Regions from separate parts of the Paenibacillus sp. FSL L8-0333 genome, predicted to be linked through region 1. Evidence: predicted binding sites of a transcription regulator. Region 1 holds the regulator's gene; each other region holds the start of a gene.

Region 1 (11,045 bases):
TATTTTTTACCAATACGCTCTACTAGATTTTCATGTCTATTATATTCTCTAGAATTTCTATCATAATAACCATGTATTTTTTCATCATAACCATAGTCAATAACCCTCATTGTAGCAATATTGCTTAAATCTTGGTCATTAAATTGATTTCTCCAATCATATAATACACTCCCAAAAACATACCTTCCAAAATCTCCATAAGCTCCAGTTCCTCTTCCATATTCAGTTGTCATAGATCTAATAATCCGATCGAATCCACAAAATTGCTCTCCTGTTACTTGTTGCATTTCTTTTAACTTTTCATCTACGTCTTTTAATGTATATGTTTTTTCATACCAGTTACTCGAATATGGAGGATTAATCTTTTTATATTCTTCAAGTTCAATAATCCCTTTACTTCCAGCATATAAAATAATACCTCGAGCATAATCTCTAATTAGTACATTCGGATACACTTCATCTTGATCAAATATTTTAGAATAAATAACATCTATTATTTTCTCTAATTGTGGTATTTCATTTGTTCTTAGAATTGCACCATATGCACTTGCAAAAAGTCTTTCCAACACATATGGATCATTAATATCAATAAACCTATTGATATCCTTTAAAATAATCGATGGTTCATTCATATATAGTTTTACTAGAGCCGCGGTAGAAGTATCTCTTAATTTACGGTCTGTACATGTAAAGAGCCAAATTATGGTCAAAGACAGCAACTCAAAATTCTCATACTTAAAGTGTTGAAAGCTTAAGTTTTGATTTAGAATGATCTCTACCAGTCGCGTAGGCACTTCTGGATTATTATTTATAGATATAGTCCAACTTCCATCCCTTATAGACATTGCTAAAGGATAAATGTTACCATGTAAAAATTCTGCATTTAATGGTGATTCTATAGTATAAGACTGTTTTAACAAATTTTCATAGACTAAACTTTGTAAATCTATATTTCCTTGTATCAGACATAAATCAATCCAGTGGAAAGTTCTTTCATTTATATTTTGCACATTTCTCCATGGGATTCCTCGAATAAAGGATTCTGCTAGATCAAAAGTAATTAACTTACTATCTACTAAATCTAGCCATTCTAATTTTAATTTTTCCGGAACAACTATCGAGAGACTCTCATAAACTCCATAATAAAATGGATTATCAGATGACAATATTTCCTCAAAGAGCTTTTTATCTTGCTGATATCTTTCTAATAAAGCTAGGGATATATATATATCTGCAAACCTTTCATAAGTAAAATATACGAAACTTTTACCACTATAGCCTGAATTAATTGTTAAAATATTTTCCTCTTCTAACCCTAAGATTAATTCTCGGTAACCCTTCGTAAAGGGACTTGCTACACTATCTAATACTTTATAAAGTTGCTTTATTTCAATATAATGACTTTCACTTTCAATAAACTTTAAAGCAATTTCTTTTAAAATATTATCAACTAGATTTAATGAGTTTGAATATGGAAATCTTTGATCAAGTGATAACCTACTATTAACATTTTCTATATATTTTACTAATACCTCGACTATACTCCAACCTTTATATCCTACATATTCTTCTTGAATTGCTTCACAATATATTTGTAAGAATAAAGGATTATAGCACTCATTTTCTAAAGAAGGGAATGTTACCGGATTTATCCTATAGTAATTAAAAAAAGGCTCTAAAGCTTCCAAACTTAAATTCTTAAATCCCCTGTGTTCTAATTTATGTAAAGGAAATTCTTCTGCAATATTTTCAGGTAAAACGCTTCTTAAATAGTTACTTCTAACAGATAAGACCACAGCAATATTGTCAAATTCTTTAATGCTATTTTAAAAAATTCAGCAAATAATTTGTCCAAAAGTATTTACCTGCTCCCTCATTTAAAGCATCTATAAAAATTACAGTTCTCTTATTTTTCTTATTCGCTCTATCATTAAATTCTTTTAGAAATGACTCTTTAGAACCTTTGTAATCAATCAAATTAAATATTTGTTCAAAAGGATTATCATATGCATTTAAATGCTGACCTAAAAATAAAAAAACACTATGACCTTCTTCTTGTAATCTTTTAGCATTATCCGCCAATAAATGCGATTTACCTATTCCTGCATCTCCATATATCAATAAATATGGCTCATTAATTAATTCAGGTCTTACCATGTCTATATAATCTTTTAATTCTCTTTCATACTTATTTATTGTGGTGATTGGATTCATTATTTCTTCTCTAAAGCTTTTATTATCATCTTCAAATAGCTTATATCTGACCCCTTTAACTTTTGCCATAAAACCATTCATCTCTTCTGAAAGACATTTCAAATTACTGTCTAGATAGAATTCTTTGTTTTTGCAATCACTCATTTTTAAATATTTTAAAACTTTTTCAATAAAATTCATATCACATCCTAAATATTCTCTATATTCATTTAAAACTTCATTCAGATTCACAATACTCGTTTGCAGTTTAAATAATAAATTTTCAAAATTTTGATAAACCTGGTTTTTACTTGCCAACGAATCAAATATCGCGTTAAAATCCGTTTCTACATTCGCTTCTGAATTATATCTTTTACCTAAATCTAATATATTTCTATCTAATTTATTCCCTAAATATTCATCAGTGTATCTTTCTAAATAAGCTCTTTCTTTTATTTCTAGTAAATTTTTCTCAAAGTATTCTTGTAAACTGTGATTACTTTCCACAACACTATTTTGAATATTAGATAAGATACTCATTTCATTTGATTTGAAGCTTTTATCTCTATACTCCTTAAGATGTATAATCAAATCACTAAGATATTGATTTACAACAGGATGATTTTCTATTACTTTTAGATCCACAGATATTCTATAATTGTTTATCTCATCGATTGCTAATTTTGTTAATTGTTGTACAAATGCCTCTTTAGTAACAGAGCTATAAGTAGCTCCAAATACATAGTTAAATATCAAAAGCCCATTCTTTTCATCATTTAAAAACTGTTGAAATGTATTTGAATCAACAAATGAATCTTCGTATTCTTTTTGAAAGTCTTTTATCTTATTAAGTTTCCATTTAATCTTGAATTTATTTATAAATGTTGTACTTATTAATAGCGCTATTTTCCCAATTAAAGGTTTAACTATAAATAAAATATTCACTATTTCCTATTCTCCTCTTAATGAAAGACTTATCACTTAATAATGAAAAGTATCTCTATTCTAATTAATTTATAAATACAGTTTTTTGAATTACAAATTTAAAAATAATTAGAGAATAACATTCTTAAAACCCTATCAAGATGGATTAGTAGTTGTTCTTTTTCCATTATCATTCTTCCATCTCTTCAACCTATCATCCAACGACAGCCCATTAATCAACTTAATATTCAGCTTATCCGCAGCCTCTTTCGCCGCCTTCGTGAAATTACTAGTCGTCACAATCCAAGCATCATAACAGCCATGTACCTGCTTACCGGCTTTAAGCCGTAACACAATATCATTTCCAACATCCTGCTTCCAACGCTTGCACTGCACAGCAATTTTATACCCCTCTTTGCCTTTGAGGATTAAATCCACTTCATGATCACCTGATCCGCCGACTCGTTGTACGGTATAGCCTTGATCTATGTAATACAGCTCCATTAAACGCTCAAAATCCGTACCAGACAATGTCCTTACGTCTGCTTTCAGAATCTGTGCATCCGTCAGTTTTTTGGTAGAAGCCTTAGTCGATGTACTACGAACACTAGCCTTGGTCCTTGCTACGCTACTCTGTTTTGTATTATTCGTTCCAGATACTCTTCTTACTTTCTTAGACTTACGCCGCTTACGAGTCCACATACCTCCGAAGATTTCCCCGAGAATGACCGAACCTAATAGAATTCCTAAAAAGAAACCCCAGTGCAACCCCGGAATGCTAAAGTAAATCGCTAAACCTCCAAGGATAAACAGTCCTCTTACTACATATGCTACTTGCCTGCCTTCTGCATAATACGTTTTAGCCATATAATATCCACCTCATGCTGTAATAGCTCCATTTAAAGGACTATCTACCTAGTCCATTCGACATTTCATTTGATTATTTTCTACATTTTGCTATTTTTCGGATCAAGTTTCTCTACTATATCATAAGTTTGGCTATATTTGGAATGACAAAAAGCCCCCATATAATACTGAGGACCTACTCTATTTCACAAAGATTTAATTAGCTTTGGAATTTAGTGAATGTTCTATAATTAATTCTGTTATATCTTAGTATGATGCGATAGTGCTTTACCTAAAACATTATCACCAGCATTCAAATCATTACCTTTTAGACTACTTGCACTTGCAGTCGCTAAAAACGAGCTAATGTTCAATTTCAACGTCAGTTCTACTGAATCTCGGTAAACCTTAACACTCTCAATGATCGTACTAAGCATCATTTTCTTTTTTGCAGTAGAGCTTTCTGAAATACCTCGCGCCAAACAGGAATATAGGTCTGGAGAGTCTGTATTTCAACTTGTTCTACCTTTCTAGCATTGAGCTCCTGCTCAAACATCTCTAGCTTTGCTAGTAAAAACGATACCTCACTCTCTTTCTTCTTAACCATCTCGTTTACCATCTCTCTATCTAGAGGACTTTTCCCCATGATGACTTTTAATACATCATCTTTGAAACTTGAAAGCTCCATTTTGGCTTTATCCGTCAGCTTTTGATGCTTTCGTAAAGCTTTTTCCTCGTCCCCAGAGTTTCTACTTTTTATCTGTTCTATTTGCTCTTTCAAGTCCAGCGTTTCTAGTTGATCCAGATAAGCATATATTTCATCTAGCACAATCCCTTCCAGACAGATCGGGGAATGGATTGTTTTACCACTACATTTCACCTTTTGAAGTGCCTTCCCTGAACAGCGATACTTAGCCTCACGCTTCACTATTTCCGTACCATCTTTACGAGTATACTTTTTTGTGTTCCAAGTTGTTGTTAGTGGATTTCCGCAATGACCACATCTCGCCATTCCAACTAACAGTAATGACCCCTTCGTATTTCTAAGTACACATTCGATGCCTTTCTTCTTTGTATTCTCGGGATTTCTCTTTTTGTGTATGGCTTGGACTCGTGCCCATTTAGCCTCATCTATAATAACCAGTTCTCATTGTGTTTCTTAGAGACAACTTCTTTATCAGTTCTTCTTTCGCAAACTATTTACCCTTTCCCTTTTCTTTTTCTTTTTCTTTAAGCATCTTGGCGATCAGATATTGTCCGTAACCTTCCTGAACTACTCAGTCGAACATTAATATTTTCTAATTCGGTTGTACGTTCTCATCTACACTAACCTCCAGTAGTTACTTCGTAACTTATGATTTTAGCTCGATTGCTAAGATCAGTTATATTTTATGATATCCTACGTCTATATCTACGTCTTTGGTTTTGAGGAAGTTCTTCATCCTTCATTAGATTATTTAATCTTGCAATAATAAAACCTATGACAACAAATTCAATTAATGTAGTCGTGAATATATGAAATACTTGCAAAAATCTCAAAATTCCAAAACTATTAACATTGTGCTGAAAATCTATAAATAACCCTGTTAAAGGAAGCGAATACTTAATAGAAAATGCATAAAACATAAAATCATATAACCCTAAACTTGAATTGACCTGAACTACTATAGACCATAAACTATAGAGCAACGAGAACATTACGTTAGGTAGAATCAAAAAAATACAAATCATTATTAACTGGATTGCAACATCGTAACTTTTACCCATTTTTGACCAAGGATTATCGGATCGAAGATATTTCACTCCTCTCGAACAAGCAAAATAAATAAGATAAATTATTATCATAGTAGCTTCAATCATTGAGAAAGTTAAAACAGTCCAACCCATAAATTCTCCAGACTTAGTAGAAATCCACGAGTTTTTTAAAACACCTATACTAGTTAAATAAAGACCAATTAATGAACTACAAAAAAACAAAATCTTCATTACGTCAATTTTCTTCAAACAAAACAAAACAATACCTGGAATTACCAAACCCAAAAATATAAGAAACCATGAAAAAATTAACATAACGAAACACCTTCCTTATCTTTCTATTATATTGAAACATAATACGCATACATTTGTGAAGGCGTTTCATTTAGTCATGTATATAAGTGCCCCGTAGTTTTTCATTAAAATTCACAAAAAAAAAAAAAAAAAAAAAAGAAACGGCATTTCTGCCGTTTCTTTAGGATGGACTCTCAGGGGCTCGAACCCTGGACAAATAGATTAAGAGTCTACTGCTCTACCAACTGAGCTAAGAGTCCATATGATGTTTGGTGGAGCCAAGGGGGATCGAACCCCTGACCTCATCGCTGCCAGCGATGCGCTCTCCCAGCTGAGCTATGGCCCCAAACTGAAATTTCAGATGTATGTAATCACACATTTTTAAATTTTAGTTTGGTCGTAATTGAGTTGTTCCGATAAACTCAAGCGTCGTAGGCGACTTCTATATAATATAAAAAATCGCCCTCTATGTCAACACTTTTTTTAAAATTCATTTTTCCACTCAAATTCCCCGCTGAGAACTTAGAGGAAACAAACCAGTAGAAGCACTCCTAGCAGACCCTAGGACTGGCTGTAACGCCCTAACTGGACAAAACCCTATAATCCCTCTAATTCTCCCGTACTCTTGGACAGCAGCCCCTTGAGTTCCTTCATGAACATATTAATATCCTTGAACTGGCGATATACGGACGCAAAACGAACGTAAGCCACTTCATCTACTGGGTAGAGCTGCTCCATCACGAATTCACCAATCTGTTGGCTTTCCACTTCAGCCACGGCGATGCCGCGCAAAGATTTCTCAACCTCGGACACGATCTTTTCTAGACGTTCCACAGAAACCGGCCGTTTCTCACAAGCACGGATAAGACCGCGGAGTATTTTATCACGACTGAATTCCTCACGGCTGCCGTCTTTTTTAATTACAATCAGTGGCGTCTCTTCAATCATTTCAAAAGTAGTGAAACGTTTGCTGCAACGCTCACATTCACGCCTACGACGGATTGACTTATTTTCATTCGCTGGTCGCGAGTCCAGCACTTTAGTATTTGTGTGATCGCAGTAAGGGCATTTCATAAGCTTCATCACTTCCTATTACATAATGGTATTGGTCCCGGAATGTTATAAATCCGGCTTTTGAACGGCTTTTTTATTATTTCCAGAAATCACCGTTTTTTTCTTGTAATGATAATGGCAAGTCCGGCACATAATACAGTTACCAACAGAGGAGGTGAACAGCAATGAGCCAAAGCAACAACTCCAATAACCTTGTAGCTCCAAATTCCCGCGGTGCCTTGGAACAACTTAAATACGAAGTTGCCCAAGAACTAGGAATCACGCTTTCCCCAGATGGTTACCAAGGCAATAAAACTTCTTATGAAAATGGTTCGATCGGTGGTTACATCACTAAACGTCTTGTAACCCTGGCAGAACAACAACTGGCAGGTCAATACAAATAACCTGACCAACATAAGCTTTTTGAAGAAGTATTAAACGACCTACAAGTCGTTTAATACTTCTTTTTATACATAACACGGCAGAAATTAAAATTCTTTGTAAATGTCCGTGTACTGATCATAGTAATAATTAACGCGCTGTACATAATGCCTGGTTTCACCAATGGGAATATCTTTAATGGTTGCATCTGTCCCATCCCAGATCCCTTCGTCCAACCAGCGTTGAACTTTTCCGGGTCCAGCATTATAGGCTGCGATAATTGCTGTACGTTTGCCTTCGAACTGACGGGATAAAGTTGAAAGATACCATGTACCCAGTTCAATATTAGCCGAAGGCTCATGCTTGAGTTCTTCCATAGATACGTTTGGAAGCTTGGCCTTTTCCAGCGCCCACTTCGCGGTATCCGGCATAAGCTGCATCAGCCCTAGTGCGCCTTTTTTGGATTCTCGTCCAGTTTTAAAGTTCGTTTCTACACGAATAATCGCGGTTACAAGAAACGGGTCTATCTCATAAGTGATGCTGTGCTTGCGAATCTCGTCTTTAAAATGGATGGGATAAAACCACGACATCCAGTTTGTACTCAGAAACAATATTGCCGTAAAACCAACAAATAGCAGAAGCAGTACTCTTTTTTTACGTAACCATTTCATGATAAACCCAGCCTGTCCCAAAAAACAGCAACCTGTTGCTCAGTGTACGCAAGATCGCCACTGTTGTCGATGATGTAGTCCGCTTTATTACGTTTCTGTTCAATATCCATCTGTGCATTCAATCGCGCTTCTGCTTCTTCTAAAGAGAGCCTGTTACGTTCCATTAATCGAGTAATTTGCACTTCACGGGGAACGTAGACTACTACAATCTCATGGAACAGGGTCTCAAGCCCTGATTCAAAAAGAAGCGGAATATCCACAATAATAAGCCGCTTCGGCTCTTCCTGCTCCATGCTGTACATACGATTTTTGATTTCCTGCCGGATGGCAGGATGCGTCAAATTGTTCAAGGTTTGCAGGGCCACCGGATCTTGAAAGACGATTTCACCTAATTTGGCCCTATTCAGTGTTCCATCCGGAAAAAGGATCTCTTTTCCAAATTGCTTAGCAGCAGCAGCCAACACTTCATGCCCGGGAAGCATAACTTCTCTGGCGATCACATCGGCATCAACCAGCCTCGCTCCCTTGTTCACAAGCAGTGCAGACACCGTGCTTTTTCCGGATGCGATTCCTCCGGTTAAGCCTATAATCATGTACTCACCTCATAATAGCTTCAGTATTCCCATTGCAATTAATAATAACGCTGGTAATGCGGCAGCATGCTTCATCCAGTAGTTCCCGGCAAATCTAAGTCCAGTCTTCATACCCAGCAATAGAAATGTACCACTAAACAAAGCTATTGTAAGTGATGTCCATATCGGATTGAAGCCAAGCAGCGCTGCGCCAAGTCCAGCCCCAAAAGCATCCAGAGAGAGCGCAATCCCAAGTATCATCGCTTCCATCGAAGAGATGCTTCCTGAGGCATCCATATCCGCAGAAGACGGGGTACGCAAGATCTGCACTACAATCCCCAAACGGCGAAGCTCAAGCGAAAAAACAGCTGATTTCAACGGTTCATCATTCATAACAGGTTCTGTACCCGCTTCAGAATCAGCAGCTACCTCTGCCCAAGCCTGCCCGGAAAATGAGCCCTCATCTACCGTTTCAGCTTTACGTCCGCCATCTGCATCTTTCTCTTTTTGCATCAGCATCTGAACAAGCGACCAGCACCCCATTAGCACAAGTATAACCGCACCAACCATAGAAGCTGCATTCGGAGACACTACCTTAGCAAGCAAAACCCCAACCTGCATCGATACACAGATAACTACCCCCGAACAGAGCGAGATAATCAGAACGGAGAGCAGTGGTATTTTCATTTTACGCAGCCCATATGTAATTCCTACACCAAAACCGTCCAAACTCAAGGCAAACGCTAGCAATAGCAGTGAAAATAATGGGCTGAGCACCCGCAATCCCTCCTGTGAAGAACCGGCAAACTGAAAAGTTTATCGTTTCAGCTTCCGTTCTCTATTAAGCATTCTTCACACAGTATATGGGCGGGACAAGTAGTGGGTGCCAACCTTATTATTTCAACAAATTCAGTTAACAGTCGGGCGCTGGCAATTTGGACAATAATGCGTGCCACGACCGCCTACAACCGTCTTCTCAATCATCGTTCCACAGTTACTGCACGGCTGATCCTTACGACCGTAAATCAATAGCTGCTGCTGATACGTACCGCTCTCACCTTGGCCATTAACATATGACTTAACAGATGAACCTCCGGCGTTAACCGCTTCGGCCAGCGTGCTTACAATGGCATGATGCAGCTTGTCCAATTGATTGTCCGTGAGCGATTTGGCGCTGTCTTCAGGATGGATGCCCGCACGGTGCAACGACTCATCTACATAAATATTGCCGATGCCGACGATATATTCCTGATTAAGCAGCAGCGATTTAATTTTGGTGCTTTTACCTGACACGATCTGCTTAAACCTCTCCGGTGTAAAAGAAGGCTCCAGCGGCTCCTGCCCCAGCTTGTTTAAAGGCGGCAGCTGAAGATCTTCTCCCATCTGAAAAAGATGCATCGTACCGAACTGGCGAACATCCGTGTAACGCAGCTCAGTTCCATCCGTAAAATGAAAAATCACATGTGTATGCTTGTCCAGTGGGTCATCATTTGAAAAAAGTCCGTAACGGCCTTCCATCCGCAAATGTGACACAAGCACCAGACCATCCAGCACAATACGCAAAAACTTTCCTCTTCGTTCAACTTTAACAATGCTATGACCTGCCAGCAGGTGGGCAAAAGCCTGAATATCATCCGGACGCTGAATAATCCGCGCCAACCGGACGGTTACATTCTCTATCTGCTTTCCATTAACTAACTCATTAAGTGTTCTCTTGACTGTCTCTACTTCCGGTAATTCCGGCATGATGTCTTCACCTCAACTACATTATAGCTGATATGCACACCTTAAAGGGAGTCTATTTCGCCTCGTACCAGTTACTTCCAAAGCTGACCTCTGCCTTAAGTGGCACAGATAACTTCAGGGCTCCACCCATTACTTCCGGCAAAAGCGTCTTCATAAGCTCCATTTCATCCTCTGGCACCTCGAATACAAGCTCATCGTGTACTTGAAGCAGCATACGGCTCTTAAGCCCACGATCAAATAATGCCTTGTCCATATGCACCATCGCCAGCTTGATAATATCCGCTGCTGTTCCCTGTATAGGTGTATTCATTGCTGTCCGCTCCGCAAAAGAGCGCAGATTAAAGTTTTTCGCATTAATCTCCGGCAGATAACGGCGACGTTCAAGCAATGTGGTCACATAACCATACTTCCGTGCCTCCACTACGATATCGTCCATATAGCGGCGCACACCCTGATATACCTCGAAATACTGCTCAATAAATTGAGCGGCTTCCTTACGCGGAATATTCAAATTCTGCGAGAGGCCGTAATCACTGATCCCGTAGACGATCCCGAAGTTTACGGCTTTTGCGGCACGGCGCATATTGCTGTCCACCTGTTCCGCGGTCAC
Region 2 (11,045 bases), 600 kb from region 1:
CTGTTCATTCTCTTCTCCTCCTTTGATTGTAAATCAATAAAAGAAAGCGTATTCATTTCGTTGTTAAACGAATAATCACTAGATTTATACAGACCCCTTTGACTTATAAAAAACCTGGCAGCCTATAAAAAATGCAACTGCCAGGTGAAATACGGTTCTAGCCCTTAATGCCCGATGCTGCAACACCTTGTACAAAGTACTTTTGCAGAGCCAGAAAAACAATTACAACCGGAATAATGGAAACCACACTTGCGGCCATAATCAGGCCATATTCGGCGGAATATTGCGAGATGAACATTCTTAGTCCAATTTGGATGGTCTTGAGTTTCGTATCCGTCAGATAAATCATTGGCCCCAGGAAGTCATTCCAGGTGGCGACAAAGGTGAAGATCGTCAATGTAGACAATGCTGGCTTGGACAACGGCAGCATGATTCGCGCCCAAATTCCATATTCGCTCAAGCCGTCAATACGGGCAGCCTCGCATAATTCATCCGGAACACCTTGATAGAACTGGCGCATCAGAAATACTCCAAATGCCGAGAATGCCTGCAGCAGTATGATTGCCAAATGCGTGTTGTTAAGCCCCATGTAACGCATCAGGATAAATTGCGGCACCATGTAAGCCTGCCAAGGGATCGCAATTGTTGCAATATATCCAAGGAATAGAATGTTTTTCCCCCGGAAATGCAGTTTGGAAAACGCATACGCAGCAAAGCTGGAAGTCAGTAGTTGTAGAATCGTTACGATAATCGATAATTTCGCCGTATTGTAAATAAAACGGCCCAGCGGAATGCGTGTCCAGATATCCGCGAAATTCTCCCAGCGCGGATTCTGTGGAATCCACTGCATTGGGAAGGAAAACACATCTTTGTTCATCTTGAGTGAAGAAGACAACATCCATATATACGGAACCAGCATCGCCAGTACTGTCGCAAACAACAAAATATACACAAGAACCATAAGGCTGATTCTAAGTCCTTTACTTTTACCAACCATATCTTTTGAATCCTCCTATTGTCCGTATTTCTTCTCGCCGCGGAACTGGACGATGGTGATGCCAAGTACCAGCAGAAACAATACAATGGCCATGGCGCTGGCATATCCGTAATCAAGCGAGCGGAACGCCGTATTGTAGATTTGATACACCATAACCCTTGTAGAATCATTCAACTGGTTATCGGCGCCGGCAAATAGGTTGATAAAGATATCGTAGACTTTGAACGAATTGATGACTAGAATCATCAGAACAAAGAAAGAGGTAGGCGCCAGTTGAGGGACCGTCACATTGCGGAATCTTCTCCACGCGCCCGCACCATCAAGTTCAGCAGCCTCATACAATTCAGGGTTGATGCCCTGCAGACCTGCCAAGTAAATAACCATGTAATAACCCATGTTTTTCCACACTGTGAACAGTATTACTGTGAACATCGCCCAGTGTTTATCCGCCGCCCAGCGGGGAAGATCCTCCAGCGGGATACCGGTAAGGGTATGCAGGATATTGTTGATCGGACCCATCGTAGGACTGAAGATAAAGTTCCATACGGCAGCAACGGCTACCAGGGATGCTACATAAGGGAAAAAGAATACGGTTCTCATGAAATTGCGGGCCATTATCTTCTGATTAAGCAGAATCGCCAGCGCCAGCGCGACAATCATGGTGAACGGTACTACGCCAATAGTGTAAACAATGGTATTCCATAATGCTTTGTGAAATGTTGTATCTCTGATCAGCCGGGTGAAATTGTCCAGCCCGATAAACTTCATTGGATTGGCCCCGTCCCATTTCACAAAAGCAAGGATAAAGGCAAAAAACATAGGTACCAGCGTAAACAGGGCAAATCCGATAAAGTTCGGCGCAATGAAGCTGTAAGCTACCAGGTTTTCCCGGACACCTTTTGACAAATGACGTTTAGGGATCTTTTTTGTACCCAATATGGTTTCGTTCTGCATTCTTTCTCCTCCAAACCTTCTAAAACTTCCCCACAAATCTATACGCTTTAATATAAAAGGCGGGCTTTCACCCGCCCTTAGAACCGGCTCTCTTAAGGTTAATTATTCAAGAGCTGCTGTACGCGAGCATTCATATCATCCAAACCTTCGTCAATCGAAGCATTTTTAGTCATAATATTGTCATGCGCTTCATTCAAAATAACTTCGATGTCCGCGCTCTTTTCATGCATAGGCATTTCCAGATAAGTCTTAACAGTAGTCAGTGCCGCTTTGCTGTTCTCATCCGCAGGGAAGCCCTCGATGGAAGTAATGGAATTGATAACTTCATCATTCTTAATCGCTGGAATGGTTCCGGTGGAAGCAATAACTTTAGCGCCTTCTTCACCAGTCACGAATTTCATGAAATCAAGTGCTGCTTCTTTATGTTTGGATTTCTGATTTACAGCCAGAGAAGTAATTGTACCCAGGGTTGTACCGGCTTCCACACCATCCGGATGAGGGTATTTCGCAATGCCCCAGTTAGCCGATTGGGACTCGCCGCTCTTCACTTTCTCAATCTGTGTAGCGATAAACCAGCTGCCCATGTTCATAGTAGCAACGGAATTATTGTAGAATACGCCAGAATAGTGCGTGCTTGAAGTCTTCAGTGTGGCGTAATCCATTACGATGCCGTCTTCCTGTTCTTTCAGGATCCGCTCATAGGTTGGCTTCAAGAAATCGTAGTTTCCGTCAACAACAGTGTTCTTGCCGTCCAGAATACCGAACAGTTGAACCGCACTACGCCAAGTATGGTAGTGAGCTCCGTACACTTTTTCAGAACCGCTGCCAGAAGTCATTTTTCTGGCCAACTCATCATATTGCTCGAATGTCATATCATTGCTTGGATATTCCACTCCTGCTTTGTCGAACAAATCTTTATTGTAGTAGAGAATCCAGAAATCGCTGCGAAAAGGAAGCGCATACACCTCATCGTTCACTTCGATTTGTTCTACAGTACCTCCATATACCGAAGGATCAATAGCGTTGCCACTCATAAAGCTTTTAAGCGGCTCCAGGTGATTCTGTTTCACAAGGTTCGAGTAGCCCGGAATATCTTTAATTGTAAGTACGTCCAGATCTGCGCCACCGGACAGTTGTGTGCTTAACATGGTCATATAGTCCGTCGACCCCAGATCGACATATTCGATCGTTACATTCGGATGCTCAGCTTTGTAGGCATCGATCAGTGGCTTGTAGTAAGCGGTAGCTTCCCAATCCCACAAGGCCCATTTCAAAGTCACAGGCTCCTGGCTCGGTTCAGCGGAAGCGTTTGCAGAATTCCCCGTTGCTGGAGCTGTCGTTGCAGCAGCACCTTCGTTGTTGTTATTACCAGAACATCCAGCCAGCAGACTCATGGAGAATACTGTGGCGAGGGTTATGCCATAGAATCTTTTCAGTTTCATTTAAATATCCCCTTTTCTTCTGATTGTGTAACTACGATCGGCTCTTCTGAGCTTAGTTCAAAGTTTATAGCTTTTTCCGCAAGAATGGCATGCATTATCAAACAAAGTTCATTCACTTTTCTGTGCTCTTCTTCCCTGCTCGGGTTCAAACCTGTAATTTTCTATCTAAAACATGTAAAATATTCAGCTTATGTACCTCCCCCTGTATCGGAACGCAGGAATATGCTATGGTATATGAAAACGCTTTATATGTTTTCACATTTTGTAGAGGAGTGTTAAATACGGTAAGAAAATCCACCATTAAAAGTCGCATTATTCTGCTCATGGCCGTATTCGCACTGCTGATAGCGTCGCTGCTGTCTTTTTTTAGCTATGAATTAATTACTTATTATCAGCGTAAAACAACCATCCAGGCGACCGAGTTCAATCTGCAGCTGGTATCTCATATTATTGAACAGGATTTGATTGATCTGTCATCGCTGGCGATGACCTGCAGCACTAACTCTTCTACTAATACCCTGATCACAGACTACTTCAGCTCACCTAAGGCTAGCTCTAAGGAAGCAGTTAATGTATTCAACTCGATGCAGCAGGACTTCCTGAACAACCGCTCCAACAGCTATGCCCGCCGTCTGATTGTTACGGATAGCAACGGAAAGTTTCTGCAGGTGGATAAAACCGGCACCTCTGTTCCGCTTACCATACACAATATCGGTCAAATTACCGGCCTTAGCAACGATGCCGAGGAGAAATGGGACCGGGTGATCAAGGACCCGCTCTCCAACACGAACGGAATTCCTTTTGTTTTTCCTATTTACGGCAAAGGAGCTTCCCGCGTTGGAACAGTGTACCTGTTAGCGAATACAACTGTTATTACCGACAAGCTGAAAGGGTACTCCCTGCCGAAGAATTCCCGGCTGCTGCTGACGCTCGGCAATCATCATTATCAGCTCATCGGCGATCAGGTCATCGCCATTGCAGAGCCGTATGAACCGGTGGCCTATACCAATGATAAACCTGTCGGTCCGCAAACCGAGCTGTCCATGGTCAAGCTGGCGGACGAGAAAGAGAGCCATATCGTGGTATCTTATCCCGTACGCAGCGGAGTCATTCTGTCACAGACTTTATCCAATGACCTGTTCGCTCCCAAGACAAATATATGGATTCTGGTTATGCTCGGCGTCTGTCTCCTGGTTATTGTCTTAAGCGCTATCATTACGCTGTATCTGACCCGTACCATCAGTCTTCCGGTGGAAAAACTGAAGAAGCGGATTGATAAGATCGCCCAGGGCAATTTCCTGCTGGACCGCAATATCGAATGGAACAGCGAGCTTGGCGATGTCGGACGGGGTATTAACCGCCTGTCCCAAGATATCGTAGCGCTTATGGACAGCCGGCTCGCTGACGAGAAACAGAAGCAGGAGCTGGAATACCGGATGCTGCAGAGTCAGATCAATCCCCATTTCCTGTACAACACACTGAATTCGATCAAATGGATGGCTACAATTCAGAATGCTACCGGCATCGCAGAAATGACCACTTCACTATCTAGACTGCTGCGCAGCATCGCCAAAGACAACCGTAGACTGATGCCCCTGAAGGATGAGCTGAGCCTGCTGGATGATTATTTTCTGATTCAGAAATACCGCTATGGCAGTACGGTCTCTATGGTAAAGGAGATTGACAACGAGGAACTGCTAACCGGCCTAATTCCACGATTCACGCTCCAGCCCCTGGTCGAGAACGCCATCTTCCATGGCATTGAGCCCAAAGGCAGAGGAGAAATTCTCATTAAGGTGGCAAAAAGTGGATTCGCCGATATTCTAGTTACGATTGAAGACAACGGTGTAGGGATGAAGGAAGAAGAAATCTCCACGATTCTGTCGAATCCAGGTGACGGAAGCAAAGAAATGCCCGAGAATATTGGACTCCGCAGCGTAAATGAACGTTTGCGCCTGGCATTTGGGGATAATTACGGTCTTTCGATTGAGAGTGAGTCGGGCCAATATACCCGGATGAAGATTCTTCTGCCGTTCCTGCAAAAGGAATAGAGTAGCATACCAAGCAAGGATGTGATGGAATTGATCAAGTTGTTAATCGCTGATGACGAGGCGCTGGTCTGTATCGGCTTGCAGTCCATGCTGAAGTGGGAGCAATATAATATAGAAATTGTCGGCATTGCACACAACGGGGCTCAAGAGGAAGAAATGATTGACACCCTCCGTCCTGACATTGTAATCAGCGATATAAAAATGCCAATTAAAAGCGGCTTAGAAGTTGCCAATGCGGTACGCAAAAAACACGGCCGGCTTCCGCTGTTTATCATCTTAACAAGCTACGAGGAATTCGAATACGCACGTGGAGCGATTGAAGTGCAAGCCACAGATTATCTAGTGAAGCTGGAACTGACACCAGAGGCACTTGATGCCTCCATTCGGAAAGCAATTTCCCAATTGGAGGCTTTTCAAACCCTAGACAGCTATCCCATGCTTGCTCATAGAGGCAATCTACAAGCCCAACGCGATAAATTTTTCATCCGCCTGTTCAATAACTTATTCGCAAATAAAAACCAGTACCTTCTGCAGAGAGATGATTTAAACCTTGAGCTCAAGGAACCTGCTTATCTAGTCTGCACTTGCCGTATTTTGGGACCAGACAGTGTCCCGCCCCGCGGCGATAAAATGGTTGCTCTGTGCTCAAGTACCGTCCAAATGGCCAAAGATACGCTTACTTCCATAAGACCTTGTTATGTGACCAGTCTGGACTTGCGCAATTTTGCTGTAACCCTGCCCGTCAACGGGACGGATTCACGGCAATGGATGCCTGAGATTGAAATGCTATTGACCCATATGGCCTCCATACTCCATAACTACTTCAATGTAAGGATCATCGGCGCGATCGGCTTTGCGGTCGAGGATCCTTATTTGCTGCGGGAAAGCTACCTCGCTGCGCGAAAAGCGCTTCCTGCTGCGGTTAAAGCACAGTCGTTTGTGTTTTTTGCCGAAGGAGAGTCGCTGGAGCAGGATCATCTGTTGTTTGATTTCTCCGAATTGCGTACAGAGATCCGCCGTGCTTTTGAAGAAATGGATACCCAAGCTTTATACGCCATTATCTCCAAAATGATCGAAATCTTCGACGGCCGGGCCGACCTGCTGGTTCCCGCCACTGATGCCGCCTGCAACATTCTGTATATGGCCACTTCACTACTTGCAGACGGTGAGAATATTGTGGAGCAAATTTTCGAAAATGAACCGGAGGGCTACCGGGCTATCTACCAGATGCATACGATTGAAGAGATCGCCGGCTGGCTGATCCAGTTCAGGGACGGTTGCTCGGACATCCTCTCTACCCGCAGACAAAGCTACAAGGAGCAGCTCGTCAAAAATGTCCAAGAGTATATTAAACGAAATCTCGGAACTAAGCTCTCGCTCAATCAAGTGGCGGATGTCTTCAATTTCAGTCCCAACTATCTGAGCCACCTTTTCTCCAAGGTTGCCAAGGTCAACTATGTGGAATATATCACGGAGATCAAAATCACGACAGCCAAAGAAATGATGGCACGCGGGGAAGGTCGCATCTACGAAATCTCACAGAAGCTGGGATATGAGAGTGCCTTCTATTTCAGCAAGGTCTTCAAAAAGGTAACCGGAATTTCCCCCAGAGAATACATGCAGCAACTTAAAGCAGATTCACCGCCTGACCGAAGCCTCGGAGTAAACAACCGTTCTTGAGATCAAGAGATTATTAAGAATAACCCCACTTCGCAAAAATAAAGCCAATAAATCTGCAAGGAGCAGGCTCTGTTCCTTGCAGATTTATTGGCTTGCCATCACCCTCAGCAGCATCCCAAAGTATCACCCTTACTCCTGCAAATTTTTTTATTTTTATTTTTAAACTAGCAAAATACTAATACTCCGGTCTTTCTGCCCTAAAAGCCTGCCAAAAAACCGCTTACGAGACACTTTCCCAGCTATTAAGACGGCTGTTCCCATATTGACTTTTCAACATATAGTAATTAAAATAAACAACGCACACTAAATATAGTATAGATACAATTTTTCAGTATTTAAAGCTTATCCATTCAGTTTTCATACTATTTTCAATAGTTTTTAATATTTACAGGGGGACAGACACCATGCTAGTCGCGTATGATTCAAAAACAGGAAATGTCAGACGCTTCATCAGCAAACTTAAGTTGCCGGCTGTGCAGATTGAGGAGCATATGACGATTGACGAGCCCTATGTGCTTATTACATATACCACCGGCTTTGGACAGATTCCAGAAAAGGTGTCTACTTTCTTGAAGAACAATAATGCCAATCTGAAAGGCATCGCCGCCAGCGGCAATAAGAACTGGGGCGAGCTGTTCGCGCACAGCGCGGACTTGATTGCAGATCGGTATAACGTGCCCGTTATCGGTAAATTTGAGTTATCGGGTACATTTGGCGATGTAGAACGGATTAAACAGGAGGTGAGCCGGGTTGCGGCATATTGAATTAAACAACATGTTGATGAAGAGAGACGAAAGTGGCTTCTTTCAGTTAGACAAAGATCTTGAGGCAGTAGCCGAATTTATGCGGGATGTAGAGCGCCGGAGTCTGGCTTTTGCGAATACAAAAGCCAAGGTTGATTATATGATTGAACAGGATTTCTACGAGAATTTTTACGAACAGTACAGCACGGCGGAGATTGAAGAAGTCTACCAGATTACCCACGCCTACAACTTCAGTTTTCCATCTTATATGGCAGCTTCGAAGTTCTACACGGATTACGCTGTAAAAACCAATGACCGCAAACAATATCTGGAGCATTACCCGGACCGTGTGGCGGCAGTCGCCCTTCACCTGGGACGCGGCAACGCCGATACTGCCGGGGTACTTGCCCGTTCGATGATGGAACAGCGCCTACAACCTGCGACCCCAACCTTCTTAAATGCCGGTAAGAGCCGGCGTGGTGAGCTCGTCTCCTGCTTCCTAATCGAAATGGACGACTCGCTCAATTCCATCAACTATGTGCTGAATACCTGCATGCAGTTGTCGAAGATCGGTGGCGGTGTGGCCGTCAACCTATCCAAGCTACGCTCCCGTGGTGAAACTATCAAGGGTGTTGAGGATGCTGCGAAGGGAATTATACCTGTACTCAAGCTGATGGAAGACGGCTTCTCCTATGCAGATCAGATGGGTCAGCGTAAAGGATCAGGAGCAGCCTATTACAACATTTTTGGCTGGGACGTTCTGGAATTCCTCGACAGCAAGAAGATCAACGCCGACGAAAAAACAAGACTCAAAACCCTGTCCATCGGCCTGATTATTCCGAACCGCTTTTATAAGCTGGCGAAGGACAATGAAGCGCTGCATGTATTTGCTCCTTACAGTGTGTACAAAGCCTACGGAACGCATCTCGACGATATGGATCTGGATGACATGTATGATAAGCTGCTGGCCGATCCACGTGTCAAAAAGAAGAAAGCTATGAGCGCACGGGATATGCTGACCAAAATTGCCATGATCCAGCTGGAATCTGGCTATCCATATATCATGAACAAGAGCAATGCCAATGCGGCCCATGCCCTGAAAAACGTCGGACAGATCAAAATGTCCAACCTTTGTACTGAAATCTTCCAGCTGCAGGAGACCTCAGAGATTGCCGACTACGGACAGGAGAGTACAATCCGCCGCGATGTAAGCTGCAATCTGGCTTCCTTGAACATTGTTAACGTGATGGAACATGGCAAAATCCGTGAATCCGTACATGAGGGCATGATCGCCCTGACCGCTGTTAGCGATATGACCAGTATTTCCAATGCCCCAGGCGTAGCCAAAGCAAACAAGGAAATGCACTCTGTCGGTCTTGGCGTCATGAATCTGCACGGCTATCTGGCTAAGAACAACATTGCTTATGAAAGCGAGCAGGCCCGCGATTTTGCCCGGACCTTCTTTATGACCATGAATTTCCACTCGCTGGAGAAAAGCATGGAAATCGCTGCCGCGACGGGCCGATCTTTCCATGGATTTGAGGCTTCTGATTATGCTACGGGAGCTTATTTTGAGCGTTACCTGACTACCGATTACCGTCCGGTTACCCCAAGGGTACAAGAGTTATTCGGAGATATTTATATCCCATCCCCAGCTGACTGGGAACAATTGCGGGATGCGGTAAAAGCAAATGGCCTATACCATGCTTACCGTTTGGCGATTGCGCCAACGGCCAGCATTTCCTATATCCAAAACGCCACTTCAAGCGTTATGCCGATTGTTGAGCAGATTGAGACTCGGACTTATGCTAATTCAACTACTTATTATCCGATGCCGTACCTGCGGCCGGACAATGTGTTTTTCTATAAATCGGCTTACCAGATGGACCAGTTCAAGGTAATCGATCTGATCGCGGAAATTCAGCCCCATATCGACCAAGGTATCTCGACCGTTCTGCATGTTAACAGTGATGTTTCCACCAGAGAACTGGCCCGCTCCTACCTGTATGCGGCGCATAAAGGCTTGAAGTCGCTGTATTACACCCGGACCAAAAAGCTGTCTGTCGAGGAATGCCTCACCTGCTCGATCTAAAAGGAAGGCTATAGCCGCAGAAAAGGAGATTGCAATATTATGACCGCTATCCAAGCCGTTAACTGGAACCGTCCCGACGACGATTTCTCATTGATGTTCTGGAATCAGAACATTATGCAATTCTGGACGGACGATGAAATTCCATTATCCGATGATAAAATGTCCTGGCTCACGCTCAGTGAGCAAGAAAAGGACTCCTATATGAAGGTGCTGGGCGGTCTGACACTGCTGGATACGATTCAAGGCGGAGTCGGAATGCCGCAGATTATGGAGCATGTCGAAGGCCTTCAACGTAAAGCCGTACTGGGCTTCATGGGCATGATGGAACAAATTCACGCCAAATCGTACAGCAGTATTTTCACCACTTTGTCCTCTACAGAGGAGATCGACAGTGTATTCCGCTGGGTAGAAGAGAACCCCTTCCTCCAGTTCAAAGCGGAGACCATATCACAATATTACAAAAACATAGACTCACCTAAAGACCTGTACCTTGCCATGGCAGCCTCCGTCCTGCTCGAGAGCTACTTGTTCTACAGTGGTTTCTTCTATCCCCTATATCTGGCTGGGCAGGGCAAAATGACTTGCAGCGGTGAGATCATCGACCTTATTCTACGGGATGAGAGCATCCATGGGGTATATGTCGGCGTGCTGGCACAAGAGATCTTTGACGGGCTCCCAGAAGACGAGCAACGCGAACTTCACCATACGCTGGTAGAATTGCTTCGACTGCTGCATGAGAATGAAGAGCGTTATACCGAGCAGATCTATGCCCCTATCGGATTGGTGGACGAGGTTAAGACTTTCCTAAGATACAATGCCAATAAAGCGATGATGAATCTGGGCCATGATCCGCTATTTGACGAGGAAGAGATCAACCCGATTGTTCAGAACGGGATCAGCACCCACACCAAGCAGCATGACTTCTTCTCGAAGAAAGGCAACGGATATGTCCGGGCGCTTAATGTGGAGCCACTGAAGGATGAAGATTTTCAATTTTAAATAAAATCATCAGAGGTTGTTGTATCTAATAGATGCCAGCTCAAGTGTATTATATTATTTACAATAAATGTTTCATGTCTAAATTAA
Region 3 (11,045 bases), 320 kb from region 1:
TTAAGATGTCCTTAACAATGGCATAATCGAGAATTTTTTTTATAAACCGCTCTCCGAGTCTTGTGCCATGAGGATTAACTTTCATAGTTCCGACCTTTAACCAGAGTCCGCCATCGAGTATGGGCTGAACATCATTAATTGGACCTATTTCAGTCTTCATATATAGGAAGGCTTCCAGCGTATCTGATTCATTATAAAATACTTGGGCTATTTCATCCCCCTTTTTCTTAAACCATTGTTCAAATTCAGGATAATCCTCCTTTAGCGTTTCAAAGAAAGGATCGTTTAGGTTAATCTGATAAAATTTTTTAGGTTCAATAATTCCATTCATAACAACGCCTCCATGCATGGTAATATAGTCCAATAATACCAGATGATACATGCCGATTGTTGTCTTTTTTTTGTTGTCATAGACTAATGTCCCAAACAAACAATACATTGAAACAAATCAAACTCTAAAAATTTCTAACTAATTATTTAATTTTAGTATATCACTACTTACGCAAAACAAGAACTAACGTTCTGTATATAAGGTGCTTATTTTACAAGTAATTGAGAATTGTTAAGCAGCATTGCAATAAACCCAAACCTTCAAGTTTGGGTTTTATTGTAGTATGCATTTAAAATGACAATATGGTGCATAGTTGTTAATCTTCCAATTAATTTTGGTGAAAATATTCAGTTTTTTCAGCAGTCTCATCTCAATCTTCGTCCCATAAATTCATTGTCATTAATTGATTTTGGATCCAGTAATAAGCTACCATCCGAATAAATAAGAGTACCTTCTCTTCCTACTCTAATAAGCAAACGGTATGGGGAGATTAAGAATGTCTCAAGAATTGATTATTTTCAAAAAACTTTTTTATTTTTAGGGAATAGATTTATTAAAACTTACGTACTCGAAACAGAATAACCTAATTGAGGTATACTGAACCCCAATAATAATATTGAGGTTTTTGAGTGTCTACTTGAAGGGATATTACCAGAAGAGTTTATTTTCTTCGGGCTTTCTTTTTTGACATTTCAATCTGTTTAGATAGATCTTTATTGATTTGATCAAATATTTGACGGTGTATCCATTCATCATCATCAATATCTATGTGTGAAGCATGCAAGGAAACAGGGTTCTTTCCTAAACAGGGGACAGTCCTTACTGTCCCATTCCAAGTCTTTAGGAATACCTCGTTGATGTTCTGTGCTCCTGGAACATTCTGATACCCACATGCTACTCCATCTCTAGCAGGAGAACATTTAATTCTTCCAATACCAGTACAAGGTTCACCAGCAGTAATACCAAATTTTTGGTACCAATTTTTAATTATTTTTCCTCTTGGTGTATCACTTGATGTCATTGTATTGGTTGAACCATACACTGGATCAATAAGTGCCACAAAATTTGGAGGCGAAGTAACTCTTGATAACATAGAAGCTGCCCACCCTCCATAAGAGTGGCCAATAATAGCAAGATAGCTTGGTGTGATATTTCTAGTTCTTAATTTGATAGCTTTTAATATATCACTAATAAGAGGTGTGCCTAAAGGATTGGAATCATTATTTTTATTCCAACTAATATGAAAAATGTTATTTGGGTTTATACCTTTATGAGTTGATGTAAGTTTAGAACGCAAAGTATCTCGTAGTTTCGTCATACCGTTAGGACCAGTAACACCCCCTCCACGACCACTAATACAAACTATAACCACCCCCCCTGGATAGGGCAAGGTACCGTCTCTGCATCCAACGAGTCCTCCGATTTCTGTGAATGGGACTGTAACATATTCTTTGCGACCTTTCCTCCATCCAGGTTCTTCCCATACTCTTAACCCAATAATGGAGGTACTCGTTACCTGATCAACTTTAATGAAATATATATTATTATTACTAGCCTCTGTAAATCCCAGCCAATTAGTTTTGCAGAGCTCTAAAAGTCCTAATATATTCTCACGATCAAATGCTTGACGAAATACTCTTTTAGGAGCAACTCTTGGATGAACTAACGGCTTACTTAGCCTTCTGGATATTTTGCGTTTTGCAATTTTTCTTTTCATTAGATCCTCCTACAACTCGAATGCATTATAATATGAAACATTCAAATGGGGGGAGCTAGGTAAATGCGGATAAACAGAACTTGATTAGTTCTTCTAATACCTTTATGATTTTTCGTTAGTTTGTTACATTCGGTTTTCAGCACCCTATACATGTAACGGTTCGCCCCAAGTAAAACCATTTAGCTTATCACCATATATCCTTAAGAATTGGTTGCAATTCGGACAAATATCAACCAGCAAACAATCATAAAATGGACAAGTAGTTACAAGAGATAGATTCCATATTTTTTTATGATATCCGTTTTCGTTCAAGCACTTCAGACATATTTTTATTTTTGTTGTGTGGATTGCGTACCTGTATTGGAGGGATCTTCTTTAAACAGTTGTATCAAAGATTGGGGATATACAATTAAAAATATTTGGACATCAACATTCGTAAGTTCAGCTAAATTTTCTAATTGCTTCACATCAAGCTTATACGGTGAATACATTAAACTTTTACCATACAAAGAAGCTTTTTTAAAAAAAGATAATCATCGATTCATAATTTTCCTTTCAAATAATCAAGTAATGTACCCAGATAAACTCTCGTCTAAAAATGGCTTCGGTCGAATGAGTAACCTTAACTTACGACACCCCGCTTCCCAATAGAGCTTTATTCGCTTATTTAAAACAAAGGAGGTTGATAACAAACATGTCATCCCCTCCAATGAGTTAATATGCAGTTTGATGTATGTTTCTCATTATCTCATTTAAAATGAAAAATCACATTTCCCATAAAACACTTATTGGCTCTAACGTTTACCCACAACGACTATACCCGCAATTGCCACAAGTCTTACAGCCCTCAATATTAATCAGCGAGGCGCTGCCGCAGGATGGGCAAAGGTCACGGGAAGCCGTAGCATGGTTATGTCCATGATGACCACCATGTCCATCTTCCGTAGCTGACGGAACGCTCGATTTCAACTCCGCATTTAATGCTTCATTGAAATCCTCCAGCTCCAAAGTTGCCGCAATCGGAGCAGGTACATGATCATCATGAGCATTGTTCAGCACATGTGATTCCAGTGCCTTAGCTACAGCGTCAGCAATGGATTCAACCCGGTTCGCGCCGAAGCCGATAGCACCTGATCCGCCAATGCCTTTCAGATGTTTAATCAACAGCTCCACTTTCTCACCATGATCTCCGTAACGGAGGAACAAGGAGCAGACACGGCCTAATGCTTCAGCCATAGCAAAGACGTCAGAACCCGCTTTACCTACATTCAGGAAGATTTCAGCCGGTATTCCATCAAGGTCATTGATCGTAATATATGCCATCCCAAATGGTGTGTTGATTTTATAGGTAGCGCCGCGCAGAACCTGCGGACGTTTTTTGTATTGTTTATCCGCCTCTTTTGTAGTCACTTGAGGCGCTGGACTTGCTGCTACAACACTTGTACTCGCTTCTACAGTAGTTGTAGCTTCTTCTGCCGCAACCGGAGCGGCTTCTTTTTTGTCTTCCTTCTTCGTGGTTTCCAGGACTTGAACGTCACGGCTTCCATCGCGGTAGATCGTAACACCCTTACAACCTAGATCAAAGGCCATTTCATATAGCTCTGCCGTCTCCTCAACCGTAAAGTCAGACGGGCAGTTCGCTGTTTTGGAAATAGAGCTATCTACCCAGCGTTGGATCGCTGCTTGCGCACGGATATGATCTTTAGCTGACAGATCCATCGAAGTTACAAAGTAGTCCGGTAGCTCTTCACCCGGATGAGCTTCCAGCCACTCTTGAGCGATTGGAACAAACTGTTCATCATAGCCAAGACGACTTTGACGGAAATATTTAAAGGCAAAATAAGGCTCAATTCCCGTAGAAGTACCTACCATTGTACCTGTACTACCTGTAGGTGCTTGTGTAATCACTGTAACGTTACGCATACCATGTTCACGAATCGCTTCGCCAACCTCTGGATACGCTTCGACTATATTTTTCATAAAGCCGCTCATTAGATATTTCTCAGTATCAAAAGCTAGGAAGGAACCCTTCTCTCCAGCAATTTCTGCCGAAGCAAGGTAGGCTTCACGAGCCATAAAGCCGTATAGCTTGTCCAGAAACTCCAACGATTCCGGGCTGCCGTAACGGATGTTCAATTTAATCATCAGCTCCGCCAATCCCATGGTTCCGAGACCCACGCGGCGTTCCTTTTTCTGATTCGCTTCATTTTCCGGGAAATGATAAGGTGTTTTATCAATTACATTGTCCAGAAAACGGACCGAATAACGGGTTGTAGTCGCAAGATCTTCCCAATCTACATCATGATTTTTCTCATCGTAGAACTTGGACAGGTTCACCGCAGACAGATTGCAGACTCCCCAGCCTGGCAGTCCTTGCTCTCCACACGGATTCGTACAAATAATCGGGTTGAAATACCAGCTATTAGACATCTGGTTATAGTATTCCATGAATACGACGCCCGGCTCAGCGGATTTCCATGCCGATTCAATGATCGTACGCCACACGTCACGCGCTTTTACGGTGCGATAATGGATAACGTTTTTGCCGGCAGCTTTCCACTTGTCGAGATCGCCATCCCACATTTCGTTATATTCAGGATCGGTTGTATCCGGGAATACGAGATCCCAGTCCAGATCTTCTTTTACAGCCTTCATAAAACCATTGCTCACACATACCGAAAGGTTAGCATTAGTGACTTGGCCCATCGTTTGCTTCACGGTAATGAAGTCCTCAACATCGGGATGCCAGTCATTAATCATTAGCATGAGCGCACCACGACGGCTGCCGCCTTGCTCAATAAGCCCCGTAGTATAACTAAACAAACCGCCCCAAGATACGGAACCACTGGATGAACCATTAACCCCTCTAACAATCGCACGACGAGGACGCAATGAAGACAGGTTAATGCCCACCCCGCCACCACGGGCCATAATCTCCGTCATTTCAGACAATGTCTGCATGATGCCGCCACGGCTGTCTTTTGGAGAGGGAATCACATAACAGTTGAACAATGTTAATTCTTCACTAGCACCTGCACCAGCCGCAATACGTCCACCCGGTACAAGCTTCCAATCATCCAGGATTGAACGGAATTTGCCTGCCCATTCTGCTTGAAGCTCAGGTGTCTTCTCTACAGAAGCCATCGCTGTGGATAGACGGTCCCACATTTCCTCAGGAGTTTTTTCTATATTAAGGGTCAACTTTTCAACATCCGATTTCACAAGCTCGCCACTGCGTGTCTTTACAGTTACAATTCGACCACTGCGCTCCACAATTTCTCCGACTTCCTTAGTTGGAAACTTCGGATCATCTTTGGTCAGCACCAATACAACGTCGCCTACTTTAGCATTGTTGCTGTCTGCATCCTTCCAAGCATAACGATCCAAAAATATTTTTTCACTTAGCCCTTCAAGGCGTTGCTTACGTTCCACTTTACTCAATAAAAAAACCTCCCGCATGTGTAGTAGATATCAGTTTCCGGTCCAAGGTATGGGCCCACAACAAAAACTCCCTTACCATCCTCCGCTGCTTAACAGGTGTATGTAGGAAGCTCATCTTGTCAATAACAAATACCAGCTAAGCACTCTATAAAAAATACATATTCAAGCTTTTGTCACAATATATTGTGTGCGTCAGCTTTTAAACTATACCACATATTGTATCGAAGGTCTTATTCGAAAATAGAGTCAAGTTGCCGAATTATCGCTAACGTTGCTGCTTTTTCTCGCTCTTGCTCTCTTTTTTAAAGGCTATCGTGAAAAATAGGAGGTTATGAATTCTCTCGTTTACGAGCATACTACTCTTACGAATGGTGATATAAATCCGAGCTTGAGGAGGCTGCATTATGACGCAATTATTCCGTAATTCTCTACCCCAGCAAGGGGGAACACCCGCGCCGATACTGCCTGTTCCTCTTTCTTTTGACCGGAATTGGTTGCAAGATCTGGAGCTCAAATTGGAAAAGGGCGGCCCTTGGGGAGACTACCGTTTGTCCAAGCTTGCCGTACAAGGAGAAGAAACAGGTCTAGTAACGAGCTTCGATGAGCTGCAATGTATGAAGCATTTATCCGGCTTGTCCCCTCTTCCCCATCAGCTGGATACAGCGCATAAGGTTCTGTTCGAAATGTCAGGCCGCGCAATTCTTGCAGATGAGGTTGGACTGGGCAAGACCATTGAAGCAGGACTGGTGCTCAAAGAATATCTCGTACGCGGTCTTGTCTCCAAAGTGCTTATTCTCGTACCTGCTTCTCTAGTATTGCAATGGGTTCGTGAGCTGAATGCGAAATTCGGCATCACTGCTGTCGCTCAGAAAAAAGCCTATTCCTGGGGTAACGCCATAGTCGTCGCATCGATGGATACCGCAAAACGCGATCCGCATAAGGAAATCCTGCTGGAAAATGAATACGATATGTTGATCATTGATGAAGCTCACAAGCTGAAGAATAAAAAATCGACCAATTATCTATTTGTACAGCAATTACGCAAAAAATATTGCCTGCTGCTCACCGCGACTCCCGTTCAGAATGATCTGGGCGAACTCTTTAATCTGATCACTATACTGAAGCCGGGGCAACTTGGAAATCAGGGCGATTTTTCCTCGAATTTCGTGGTTGATAAACGCCAGCCCAAGAATGAAGGTCAACTGCGGGACGAGCTTTCGAAGGTCATGATCCGCAATCGCCGTGGTGAAGGTCCAGTTAATTTCACGAAACGAAAAGTCCGTAATATTCCCTTAGTTCTCTCCCAAGAAGAGAAAGATTTGTATAACAGTGTTACTTCCTTTGTCAAAGACCAGTATCAGGAATCCGGCGGCAATCTTAGCAGCATGCTTTCTCTGGTAACCCTTCAACGTGAGGTGTGCAGCAGCCGGGATGCCGTTTTTATCACTTTAGTTAATTTGATCAAAAAGCTGCCTACGGATTCACCAAAAAGAGACCGGATGATGGAGCTACTACAAACCCTCCGTACTGTTAAAACAAACACTAAAGCTGAAACAACCTTAGCACTCATTCAAGAAATGAATGAAAAGGTCATCGTCTTCACGGAATATCGCGCAACTCAAGAATATTTACTGCAGTATTTCCGTGAACATGGGCTGATGTGTGTCTCTTATTCCGGCGGAATGAACCGTGGCAAAAAAGATTGGATGATGGATCTTTTCCGCGGCCGGGCTCAAGTTATGATTGCTACGGAAGCCGGCGGAGAAGGGATAAACCTGCAATTTTGCCACCATATGATCAACTTTGACCTGCCCTGGAATCCCATGCGCGTGGAGCAGCGTATCGGCCGTGTCCACCGGTTAGGGCAAGAAAATGACGTAGTGATCTACAACTTGTCTACTCAAGGCACGATTGAAGAACATATCCTGCATCTGCTGCATGAGAAAATCAATATGTTTGAAATGGTGATTGGCGGGCTGGATGTAATCCTGGAACGTTTTGAAAAGAAGGAATCGCTGGAGAAGAGTTTATACAAAATCATGCTCGAATCCCGCTCCGACGAAGAATTGCGGCATGAGCTGGACCATATTGGTGAATCCCTCAGTGAATTGACACAGGGTATTAAAAAAGAAAGTGGGACTGCGACATGACCCTCACCGCACAGGAAGTACGCAAGCATGTGATGGACTATCTTGAAGCCACTGAATGCTCCATCATTGAGGCTTCGCCCCTTCACGTAACTGTGAAATTATCACCTAGAGCTGACAAAATGCTCACCGACCGGCCGTATTATTGGGGATTCGTGGAGCGCACAGGTGTAGATCCTGAGACCCTTTCTTTCACCTTTGTTTTTGATCCGGAAAAATACGACAGTCAAGCTGCTGTAGAGGTTCCCCCCATTGCAAATCGTAGTGCTGGCATTTTGAATCAAGTTGTCACCGGAAGCCTAACTACAGGTGTAACAAACGATGCAGAGGCCAGCGCTGACTTACTCGAATCCGCCTCCCCGGGCTCAGAAGCAGTGAATGCTCCATCTACTGACCCGGAGGAAAGTATCCTAGCCCGCTACTTCGGCATTGTGCCGGCACTCCCACGAATTGGACCCGGGATGATCCGAAGAGAGGATATTATTTACGGAAGCAAGCGATTGCAACAAATTTGGAACGCCGCTAGGGACGAAGGGAAATGCCTTTATTTATTTGAGGACCCGGGCAGCAGGCAGCGAAATACGCTGTTCTCTGCCGCTTACGAACCATGGCTTAGTGTCTGCTATAAAGTGGAGATGAGCTGCGATTTGAAACGTGAAGAACTCCATTATCTTGGCATCTCCCTAACAAAGGGAACCATCATTGATGACTTTAATGCAAAAGTTTCCACAAAAGAGATGATGCCACGCTTGCCGGAAAATGTGCATATCCAGCCTTATGAAATGACAGTAGCAGCCGCTACCGAACTATTGGAAACTCATCTAACCGCTCAGCTAGCCGAACTGGACTATACTTGGGCAGAACAGGCGCGTGAGCGGCTAAGGGTTGAGCTGGACATCATTGATGTCTATTATGGAGAGCTGTTGAAGGAGCCTGATGAAGAAAAACGCCTAGCGACACAAGAACAGTATAACCGTCGTCGCCAAGAGACCATTTGGCAATATGAGCCGCAAATCGCAGTTTCTGCGGTAACCTATGGACTGTTTCATCTGCGGAGCCTATAGAATGCGACCCTACTCGCTAAAAGCAGGCAAAAAAACAAGAGAACTTCCGCCTTCCGGCGCGACAGCAAGCAACAGCCTTTTTATAGCTTGTCCTCTACAATAAAAAGGAAGCTTATACTTTCTGATATTTCATAACAAAGAAAGGTGAACGACGCCATGAAAATAAGTGTACGGCGGAGGCTGCTTCTTGCAGGTCAAAGCTGCTTCCTCCTGCTTCTATGCATCGGACTCATCACAACGAGCTCCGGTTCCTCTTCTGCGCTTGCCGCTTCCAGAGTAAGTGTAGTTGATTCAGTCTCACAGGATTTGATACCTGTACTGCAGATGGATATCTTACCTTCACCCGGTACGGTCCAAGAATTCGCCAAGAGTACACTGAACAAGCTCGCAGCAGAAGCTCCATTTACAGCCTGGAAGGACGCAGGAATAGAATATTATCCTCTGGGTCCAGGTACTCATAGCTGGCTTGTCAACGTTATGAAAGGTGAACAGCGGATCGGTTACATGATCATTTCCGCTACGGATCAAGGTGGTTATATGCTTAGCGAATATGGAGCTGGCACTTACGGTCTCCCCTATAGTTTATTAGAACTGCGCCAATTTTTGGTGCAGGAAGGACTTATACCTTCATCTTTTACAGGCAAAATAAAACTTACAGCCTTATATGCACCACTTCTACCCGTATGGAAAATCTCCATTGACGATAAGACGATTTTTATCAATGCTTCCGTACCCCAAGTTTTACCATGGACGCTCAGTAAAGCGGAAGAAGTGCTTAAAGGGCAGCAGACAGAAACGGATGTAATCACTAACTTAACTACTGACCTGTCGCCGCTTTCTGCCTATCAAAGCGGGGGAACAGATGATCCTTATAAAGATATCATGTGGTTGACCTCCCCAAAACTGCTTGCTGTAGGCGGTGACAATATCGCCGCACTGATTCGTCCCAAGGAAAGTATCGCTTATCAAGCCGCTGGCCGAAATGATATCGTAGGGGCCCCTTTTATGATTACAGGTTATCAAAACTGGTTGCCTGCTTCGAATAAAACACAAGCAATAAACAACATGCCTACCGTTTACGCAGCATCAGGGCTAGAAGGAAGACGGTATTTGCCACTCACTGCCTTGCAGGCTATCGGAACACTGCACAAGCTGCCCGACAAAAATATCTATAAATAAACATAATAAATAACCTTCTGCTGCCACCCTCGATTAGGCACTGGAAGGTTATTTGTTATTTGTTATTTGTGATATTCAATCCTTATCACTGTGGCTCCATTTGCTTCGCCAGATCGACCAACCAAGCGGAAGCATACCGAACCATTTCTGTGACCACGGCTGCTTAGTAGCCGCTCTTCGAGCATGAATGGCACGCGGATCCTCGATATAAACAACTACCTTCTCAGTGATATACTTTACAAGCTCATCGCCGCCGGAAGCCATTTGTAACACCTCCTACATTATAAGTGAATTAAGATAACCAGCGTCGTTCCATGCTCTTAGTGTGCACCAGCGAGCATATATCTAAACTCTTGTCCCGGATTGTTCGAATAGGTTTACCTATTAAAGCACAATCTAACAAAGAATCTAGGGCACGAGGTTATTCACATGCAAGGAGGAGTTCATTTGAACAATGGGAGAAATAAAGCTTATTCCAAGACAGCAGCTGCAATATGCGGCTTACGTATTACTTTAACTACAGTTGGACTTCTAATGCTGTTTGTGGGGAGTGCATATGCTTCTGCAACTCCATCCAAACCCGTAGTGAATGATGAACGTCAGCATCTCTTAAGCCACGGCCACCGTATGATCTTAATTGATGCAGGACATGGGGGGATCGACGGAGGTACTTCCTACGGCAACATTCTTGAGAAGGATATTACATTAGATATCTCACGCCGATTATTTCTGCTGCTGCGCAGTGATGGATTTGATGTTGCCTTAAATCGTAATGGAGATTATGCCCCAAGTGATGAGAACCGCTGGCTGCGCAGTAAATCCCGACATCTGCGCGATCTTGCCCAGCGTAAAGAACTGGCTGAGACATTACCAGCTACCGTAGTGGTCAGCATCCATGTTAACTGGGCACCTTCTCCTTCCAAACATGGTCCGCTTGTATTATATCGCCAAGAAGGCCGCAGCTTTATCCTTGCCCAGACCATTCAGCAACAATTAAACAGTCTCTATAATATCCGTGCTGAGACAAGACCGGGTAAGCCCTTTTATTTACTCAACAAAATAACCGCCACAACTGTAATTGTTGAGGCGGGTTTTGTAAGCAGTCCGACAGATCGCGAAAAGCTATGCACCCCTAAAGGGCAACAAGAAATTGCAGAAGCGATTGC

Evidence for each region. The regulator NrdR, encoded in region 1, represses ribonucleotide reductase genes. The targets are predictions, from matches to a motif close to AACACNATATATNGTGTT.
Region 2: the regulator NrdR is predicted to act here: its motif matches at 7,424-7,441, upstream of nrdI (class Ib ribonucleoside-diphosphate reductase assembly flavoprotein NrdI).
Region 3: the regulator NrdR is predicted to act here: its motif matches at 5,662-5,679, upstream of NYE72_RS10850 (adenosylcobalamin-dependent ribonucleoside-diphosphate reductase).

What each region holds. Positions count from the first base shown of each region.
Region 1 is NZ_CP150186.1:2,148,283-2,159,327, reverse strand. Features, by position in the region: partial or broken gene NYE72_RS09325 (ATP-binding protein) at 1-3,141, opposite strand, end outside; gene NYE72_RS09320 (restriction endonuclease) at 3,274-3,984, opposite strand; gene NYE72_RS09315 (zinc ribbon domain-containing protein) at 4,400-4,975, opposite strand; gene NYE72_RS09310 (hypothetical protein) at 5,353-6,033, opposite strand; tRNA gene NYE72_RS09305 (tRNA-Lys) at 6,200-6,272, opposite strand; tRNA gene NYE72_RS09300 (tRNA-Ala) at 6,283-6,358, opposite strand; gene nrdR (transcriptional regulator NrdR) at 6,610-7,086, opposite strand; gene NYE72_RS09290 (alpha/beta-type small acid-soluble spore protein) at 7,251-7,469, shown strand; gene NYE72_RS09285 (lytic transglycosylase domain-containing protein) at 7,554-8,117, opposite strand; gene coaE (dephospho-CoA kinase) at 8,114-8,710, opposite strand; gene NYE72_RS09275 (manganese efflux pump) at 8,720-9,466, opposite strand; gene mutM (DNA-formamidopyrimidine glycosylase) at 9,599-10,435, opposite strand; gene polA (DNA polymerase I) at 10,488-11,045, opposite strand, start outside.
Region 2 is NZ_CP150186.1:1,550,118-1,561,162, reverse strand. Features, by position in the region: gene NYE72_RS06880 (S-layer homology domain-containing protein) at 1-8, opposite strand, end outside; gene NYE72_RS06875 (carbohydrate ABC transporter permease) at 158-997, opposite strand; gene NYE72_RS06870 (sugar ABC transporter permease) at 1,013-1,951, opposite strand; gene NYE72_RS06865 (sugar ABC transporter substrate-binding protein) at 2,050-3,393, opposite strand; gene NYE72_RS06860 (sensor histidine kinase) at 3,621-5,444, shown strand; gene NYE72_RS06855 (helix-turn-helix domain-containing protein) at 5,475-7,124, shown strand; gene nrdI (class Ib ribonucleoside-diphosphate reductase assembly flavoprotein NrdI) at 7,529-7,888, shown strand; gene nrdE (class 1b ribonucleoside-diphosphate reductase subunit alpha) at 7,875-9,959, shown strand; gene nrdF (class 1b ribonucleoside-diphosphate reductase subunit beta) at 9,999-10,958, shown strand.
Region 3 is NZ_CP150186.1:2,463,429-2,474,473, reverse strand. Features, by position in the region: gene NYE72_RS10860 (N-acetyltransferase) at 1-331, opposite strand, end outside; gene NYE72_RS10855 (hypothetical protein) at 993-2,048, opposite strand; gene NYE72_RS10850 (adenosylcobalamin-dependent ribonucleoside-diphosphate reductase) at 2,850-5,507, opposite strand; gene NYE72_RS10845 (SNF2-related protein) at 5,894-7,639, shown strand; gene NYE72_RS10840 (YqhG family protein) at 7,636-8,700, shown strand; gene NYE72_RS10835 (hypothetical protein) at 8,857-9,879, shown strand; gene NYE72_RS10830 (YqzE family protein) at 9,955-10,143, opposite strand; gene NYE72_RS10825 (N-acetylmuramoyl-L-alanine amidase) at 10,327-11,045, shown strand, end outside.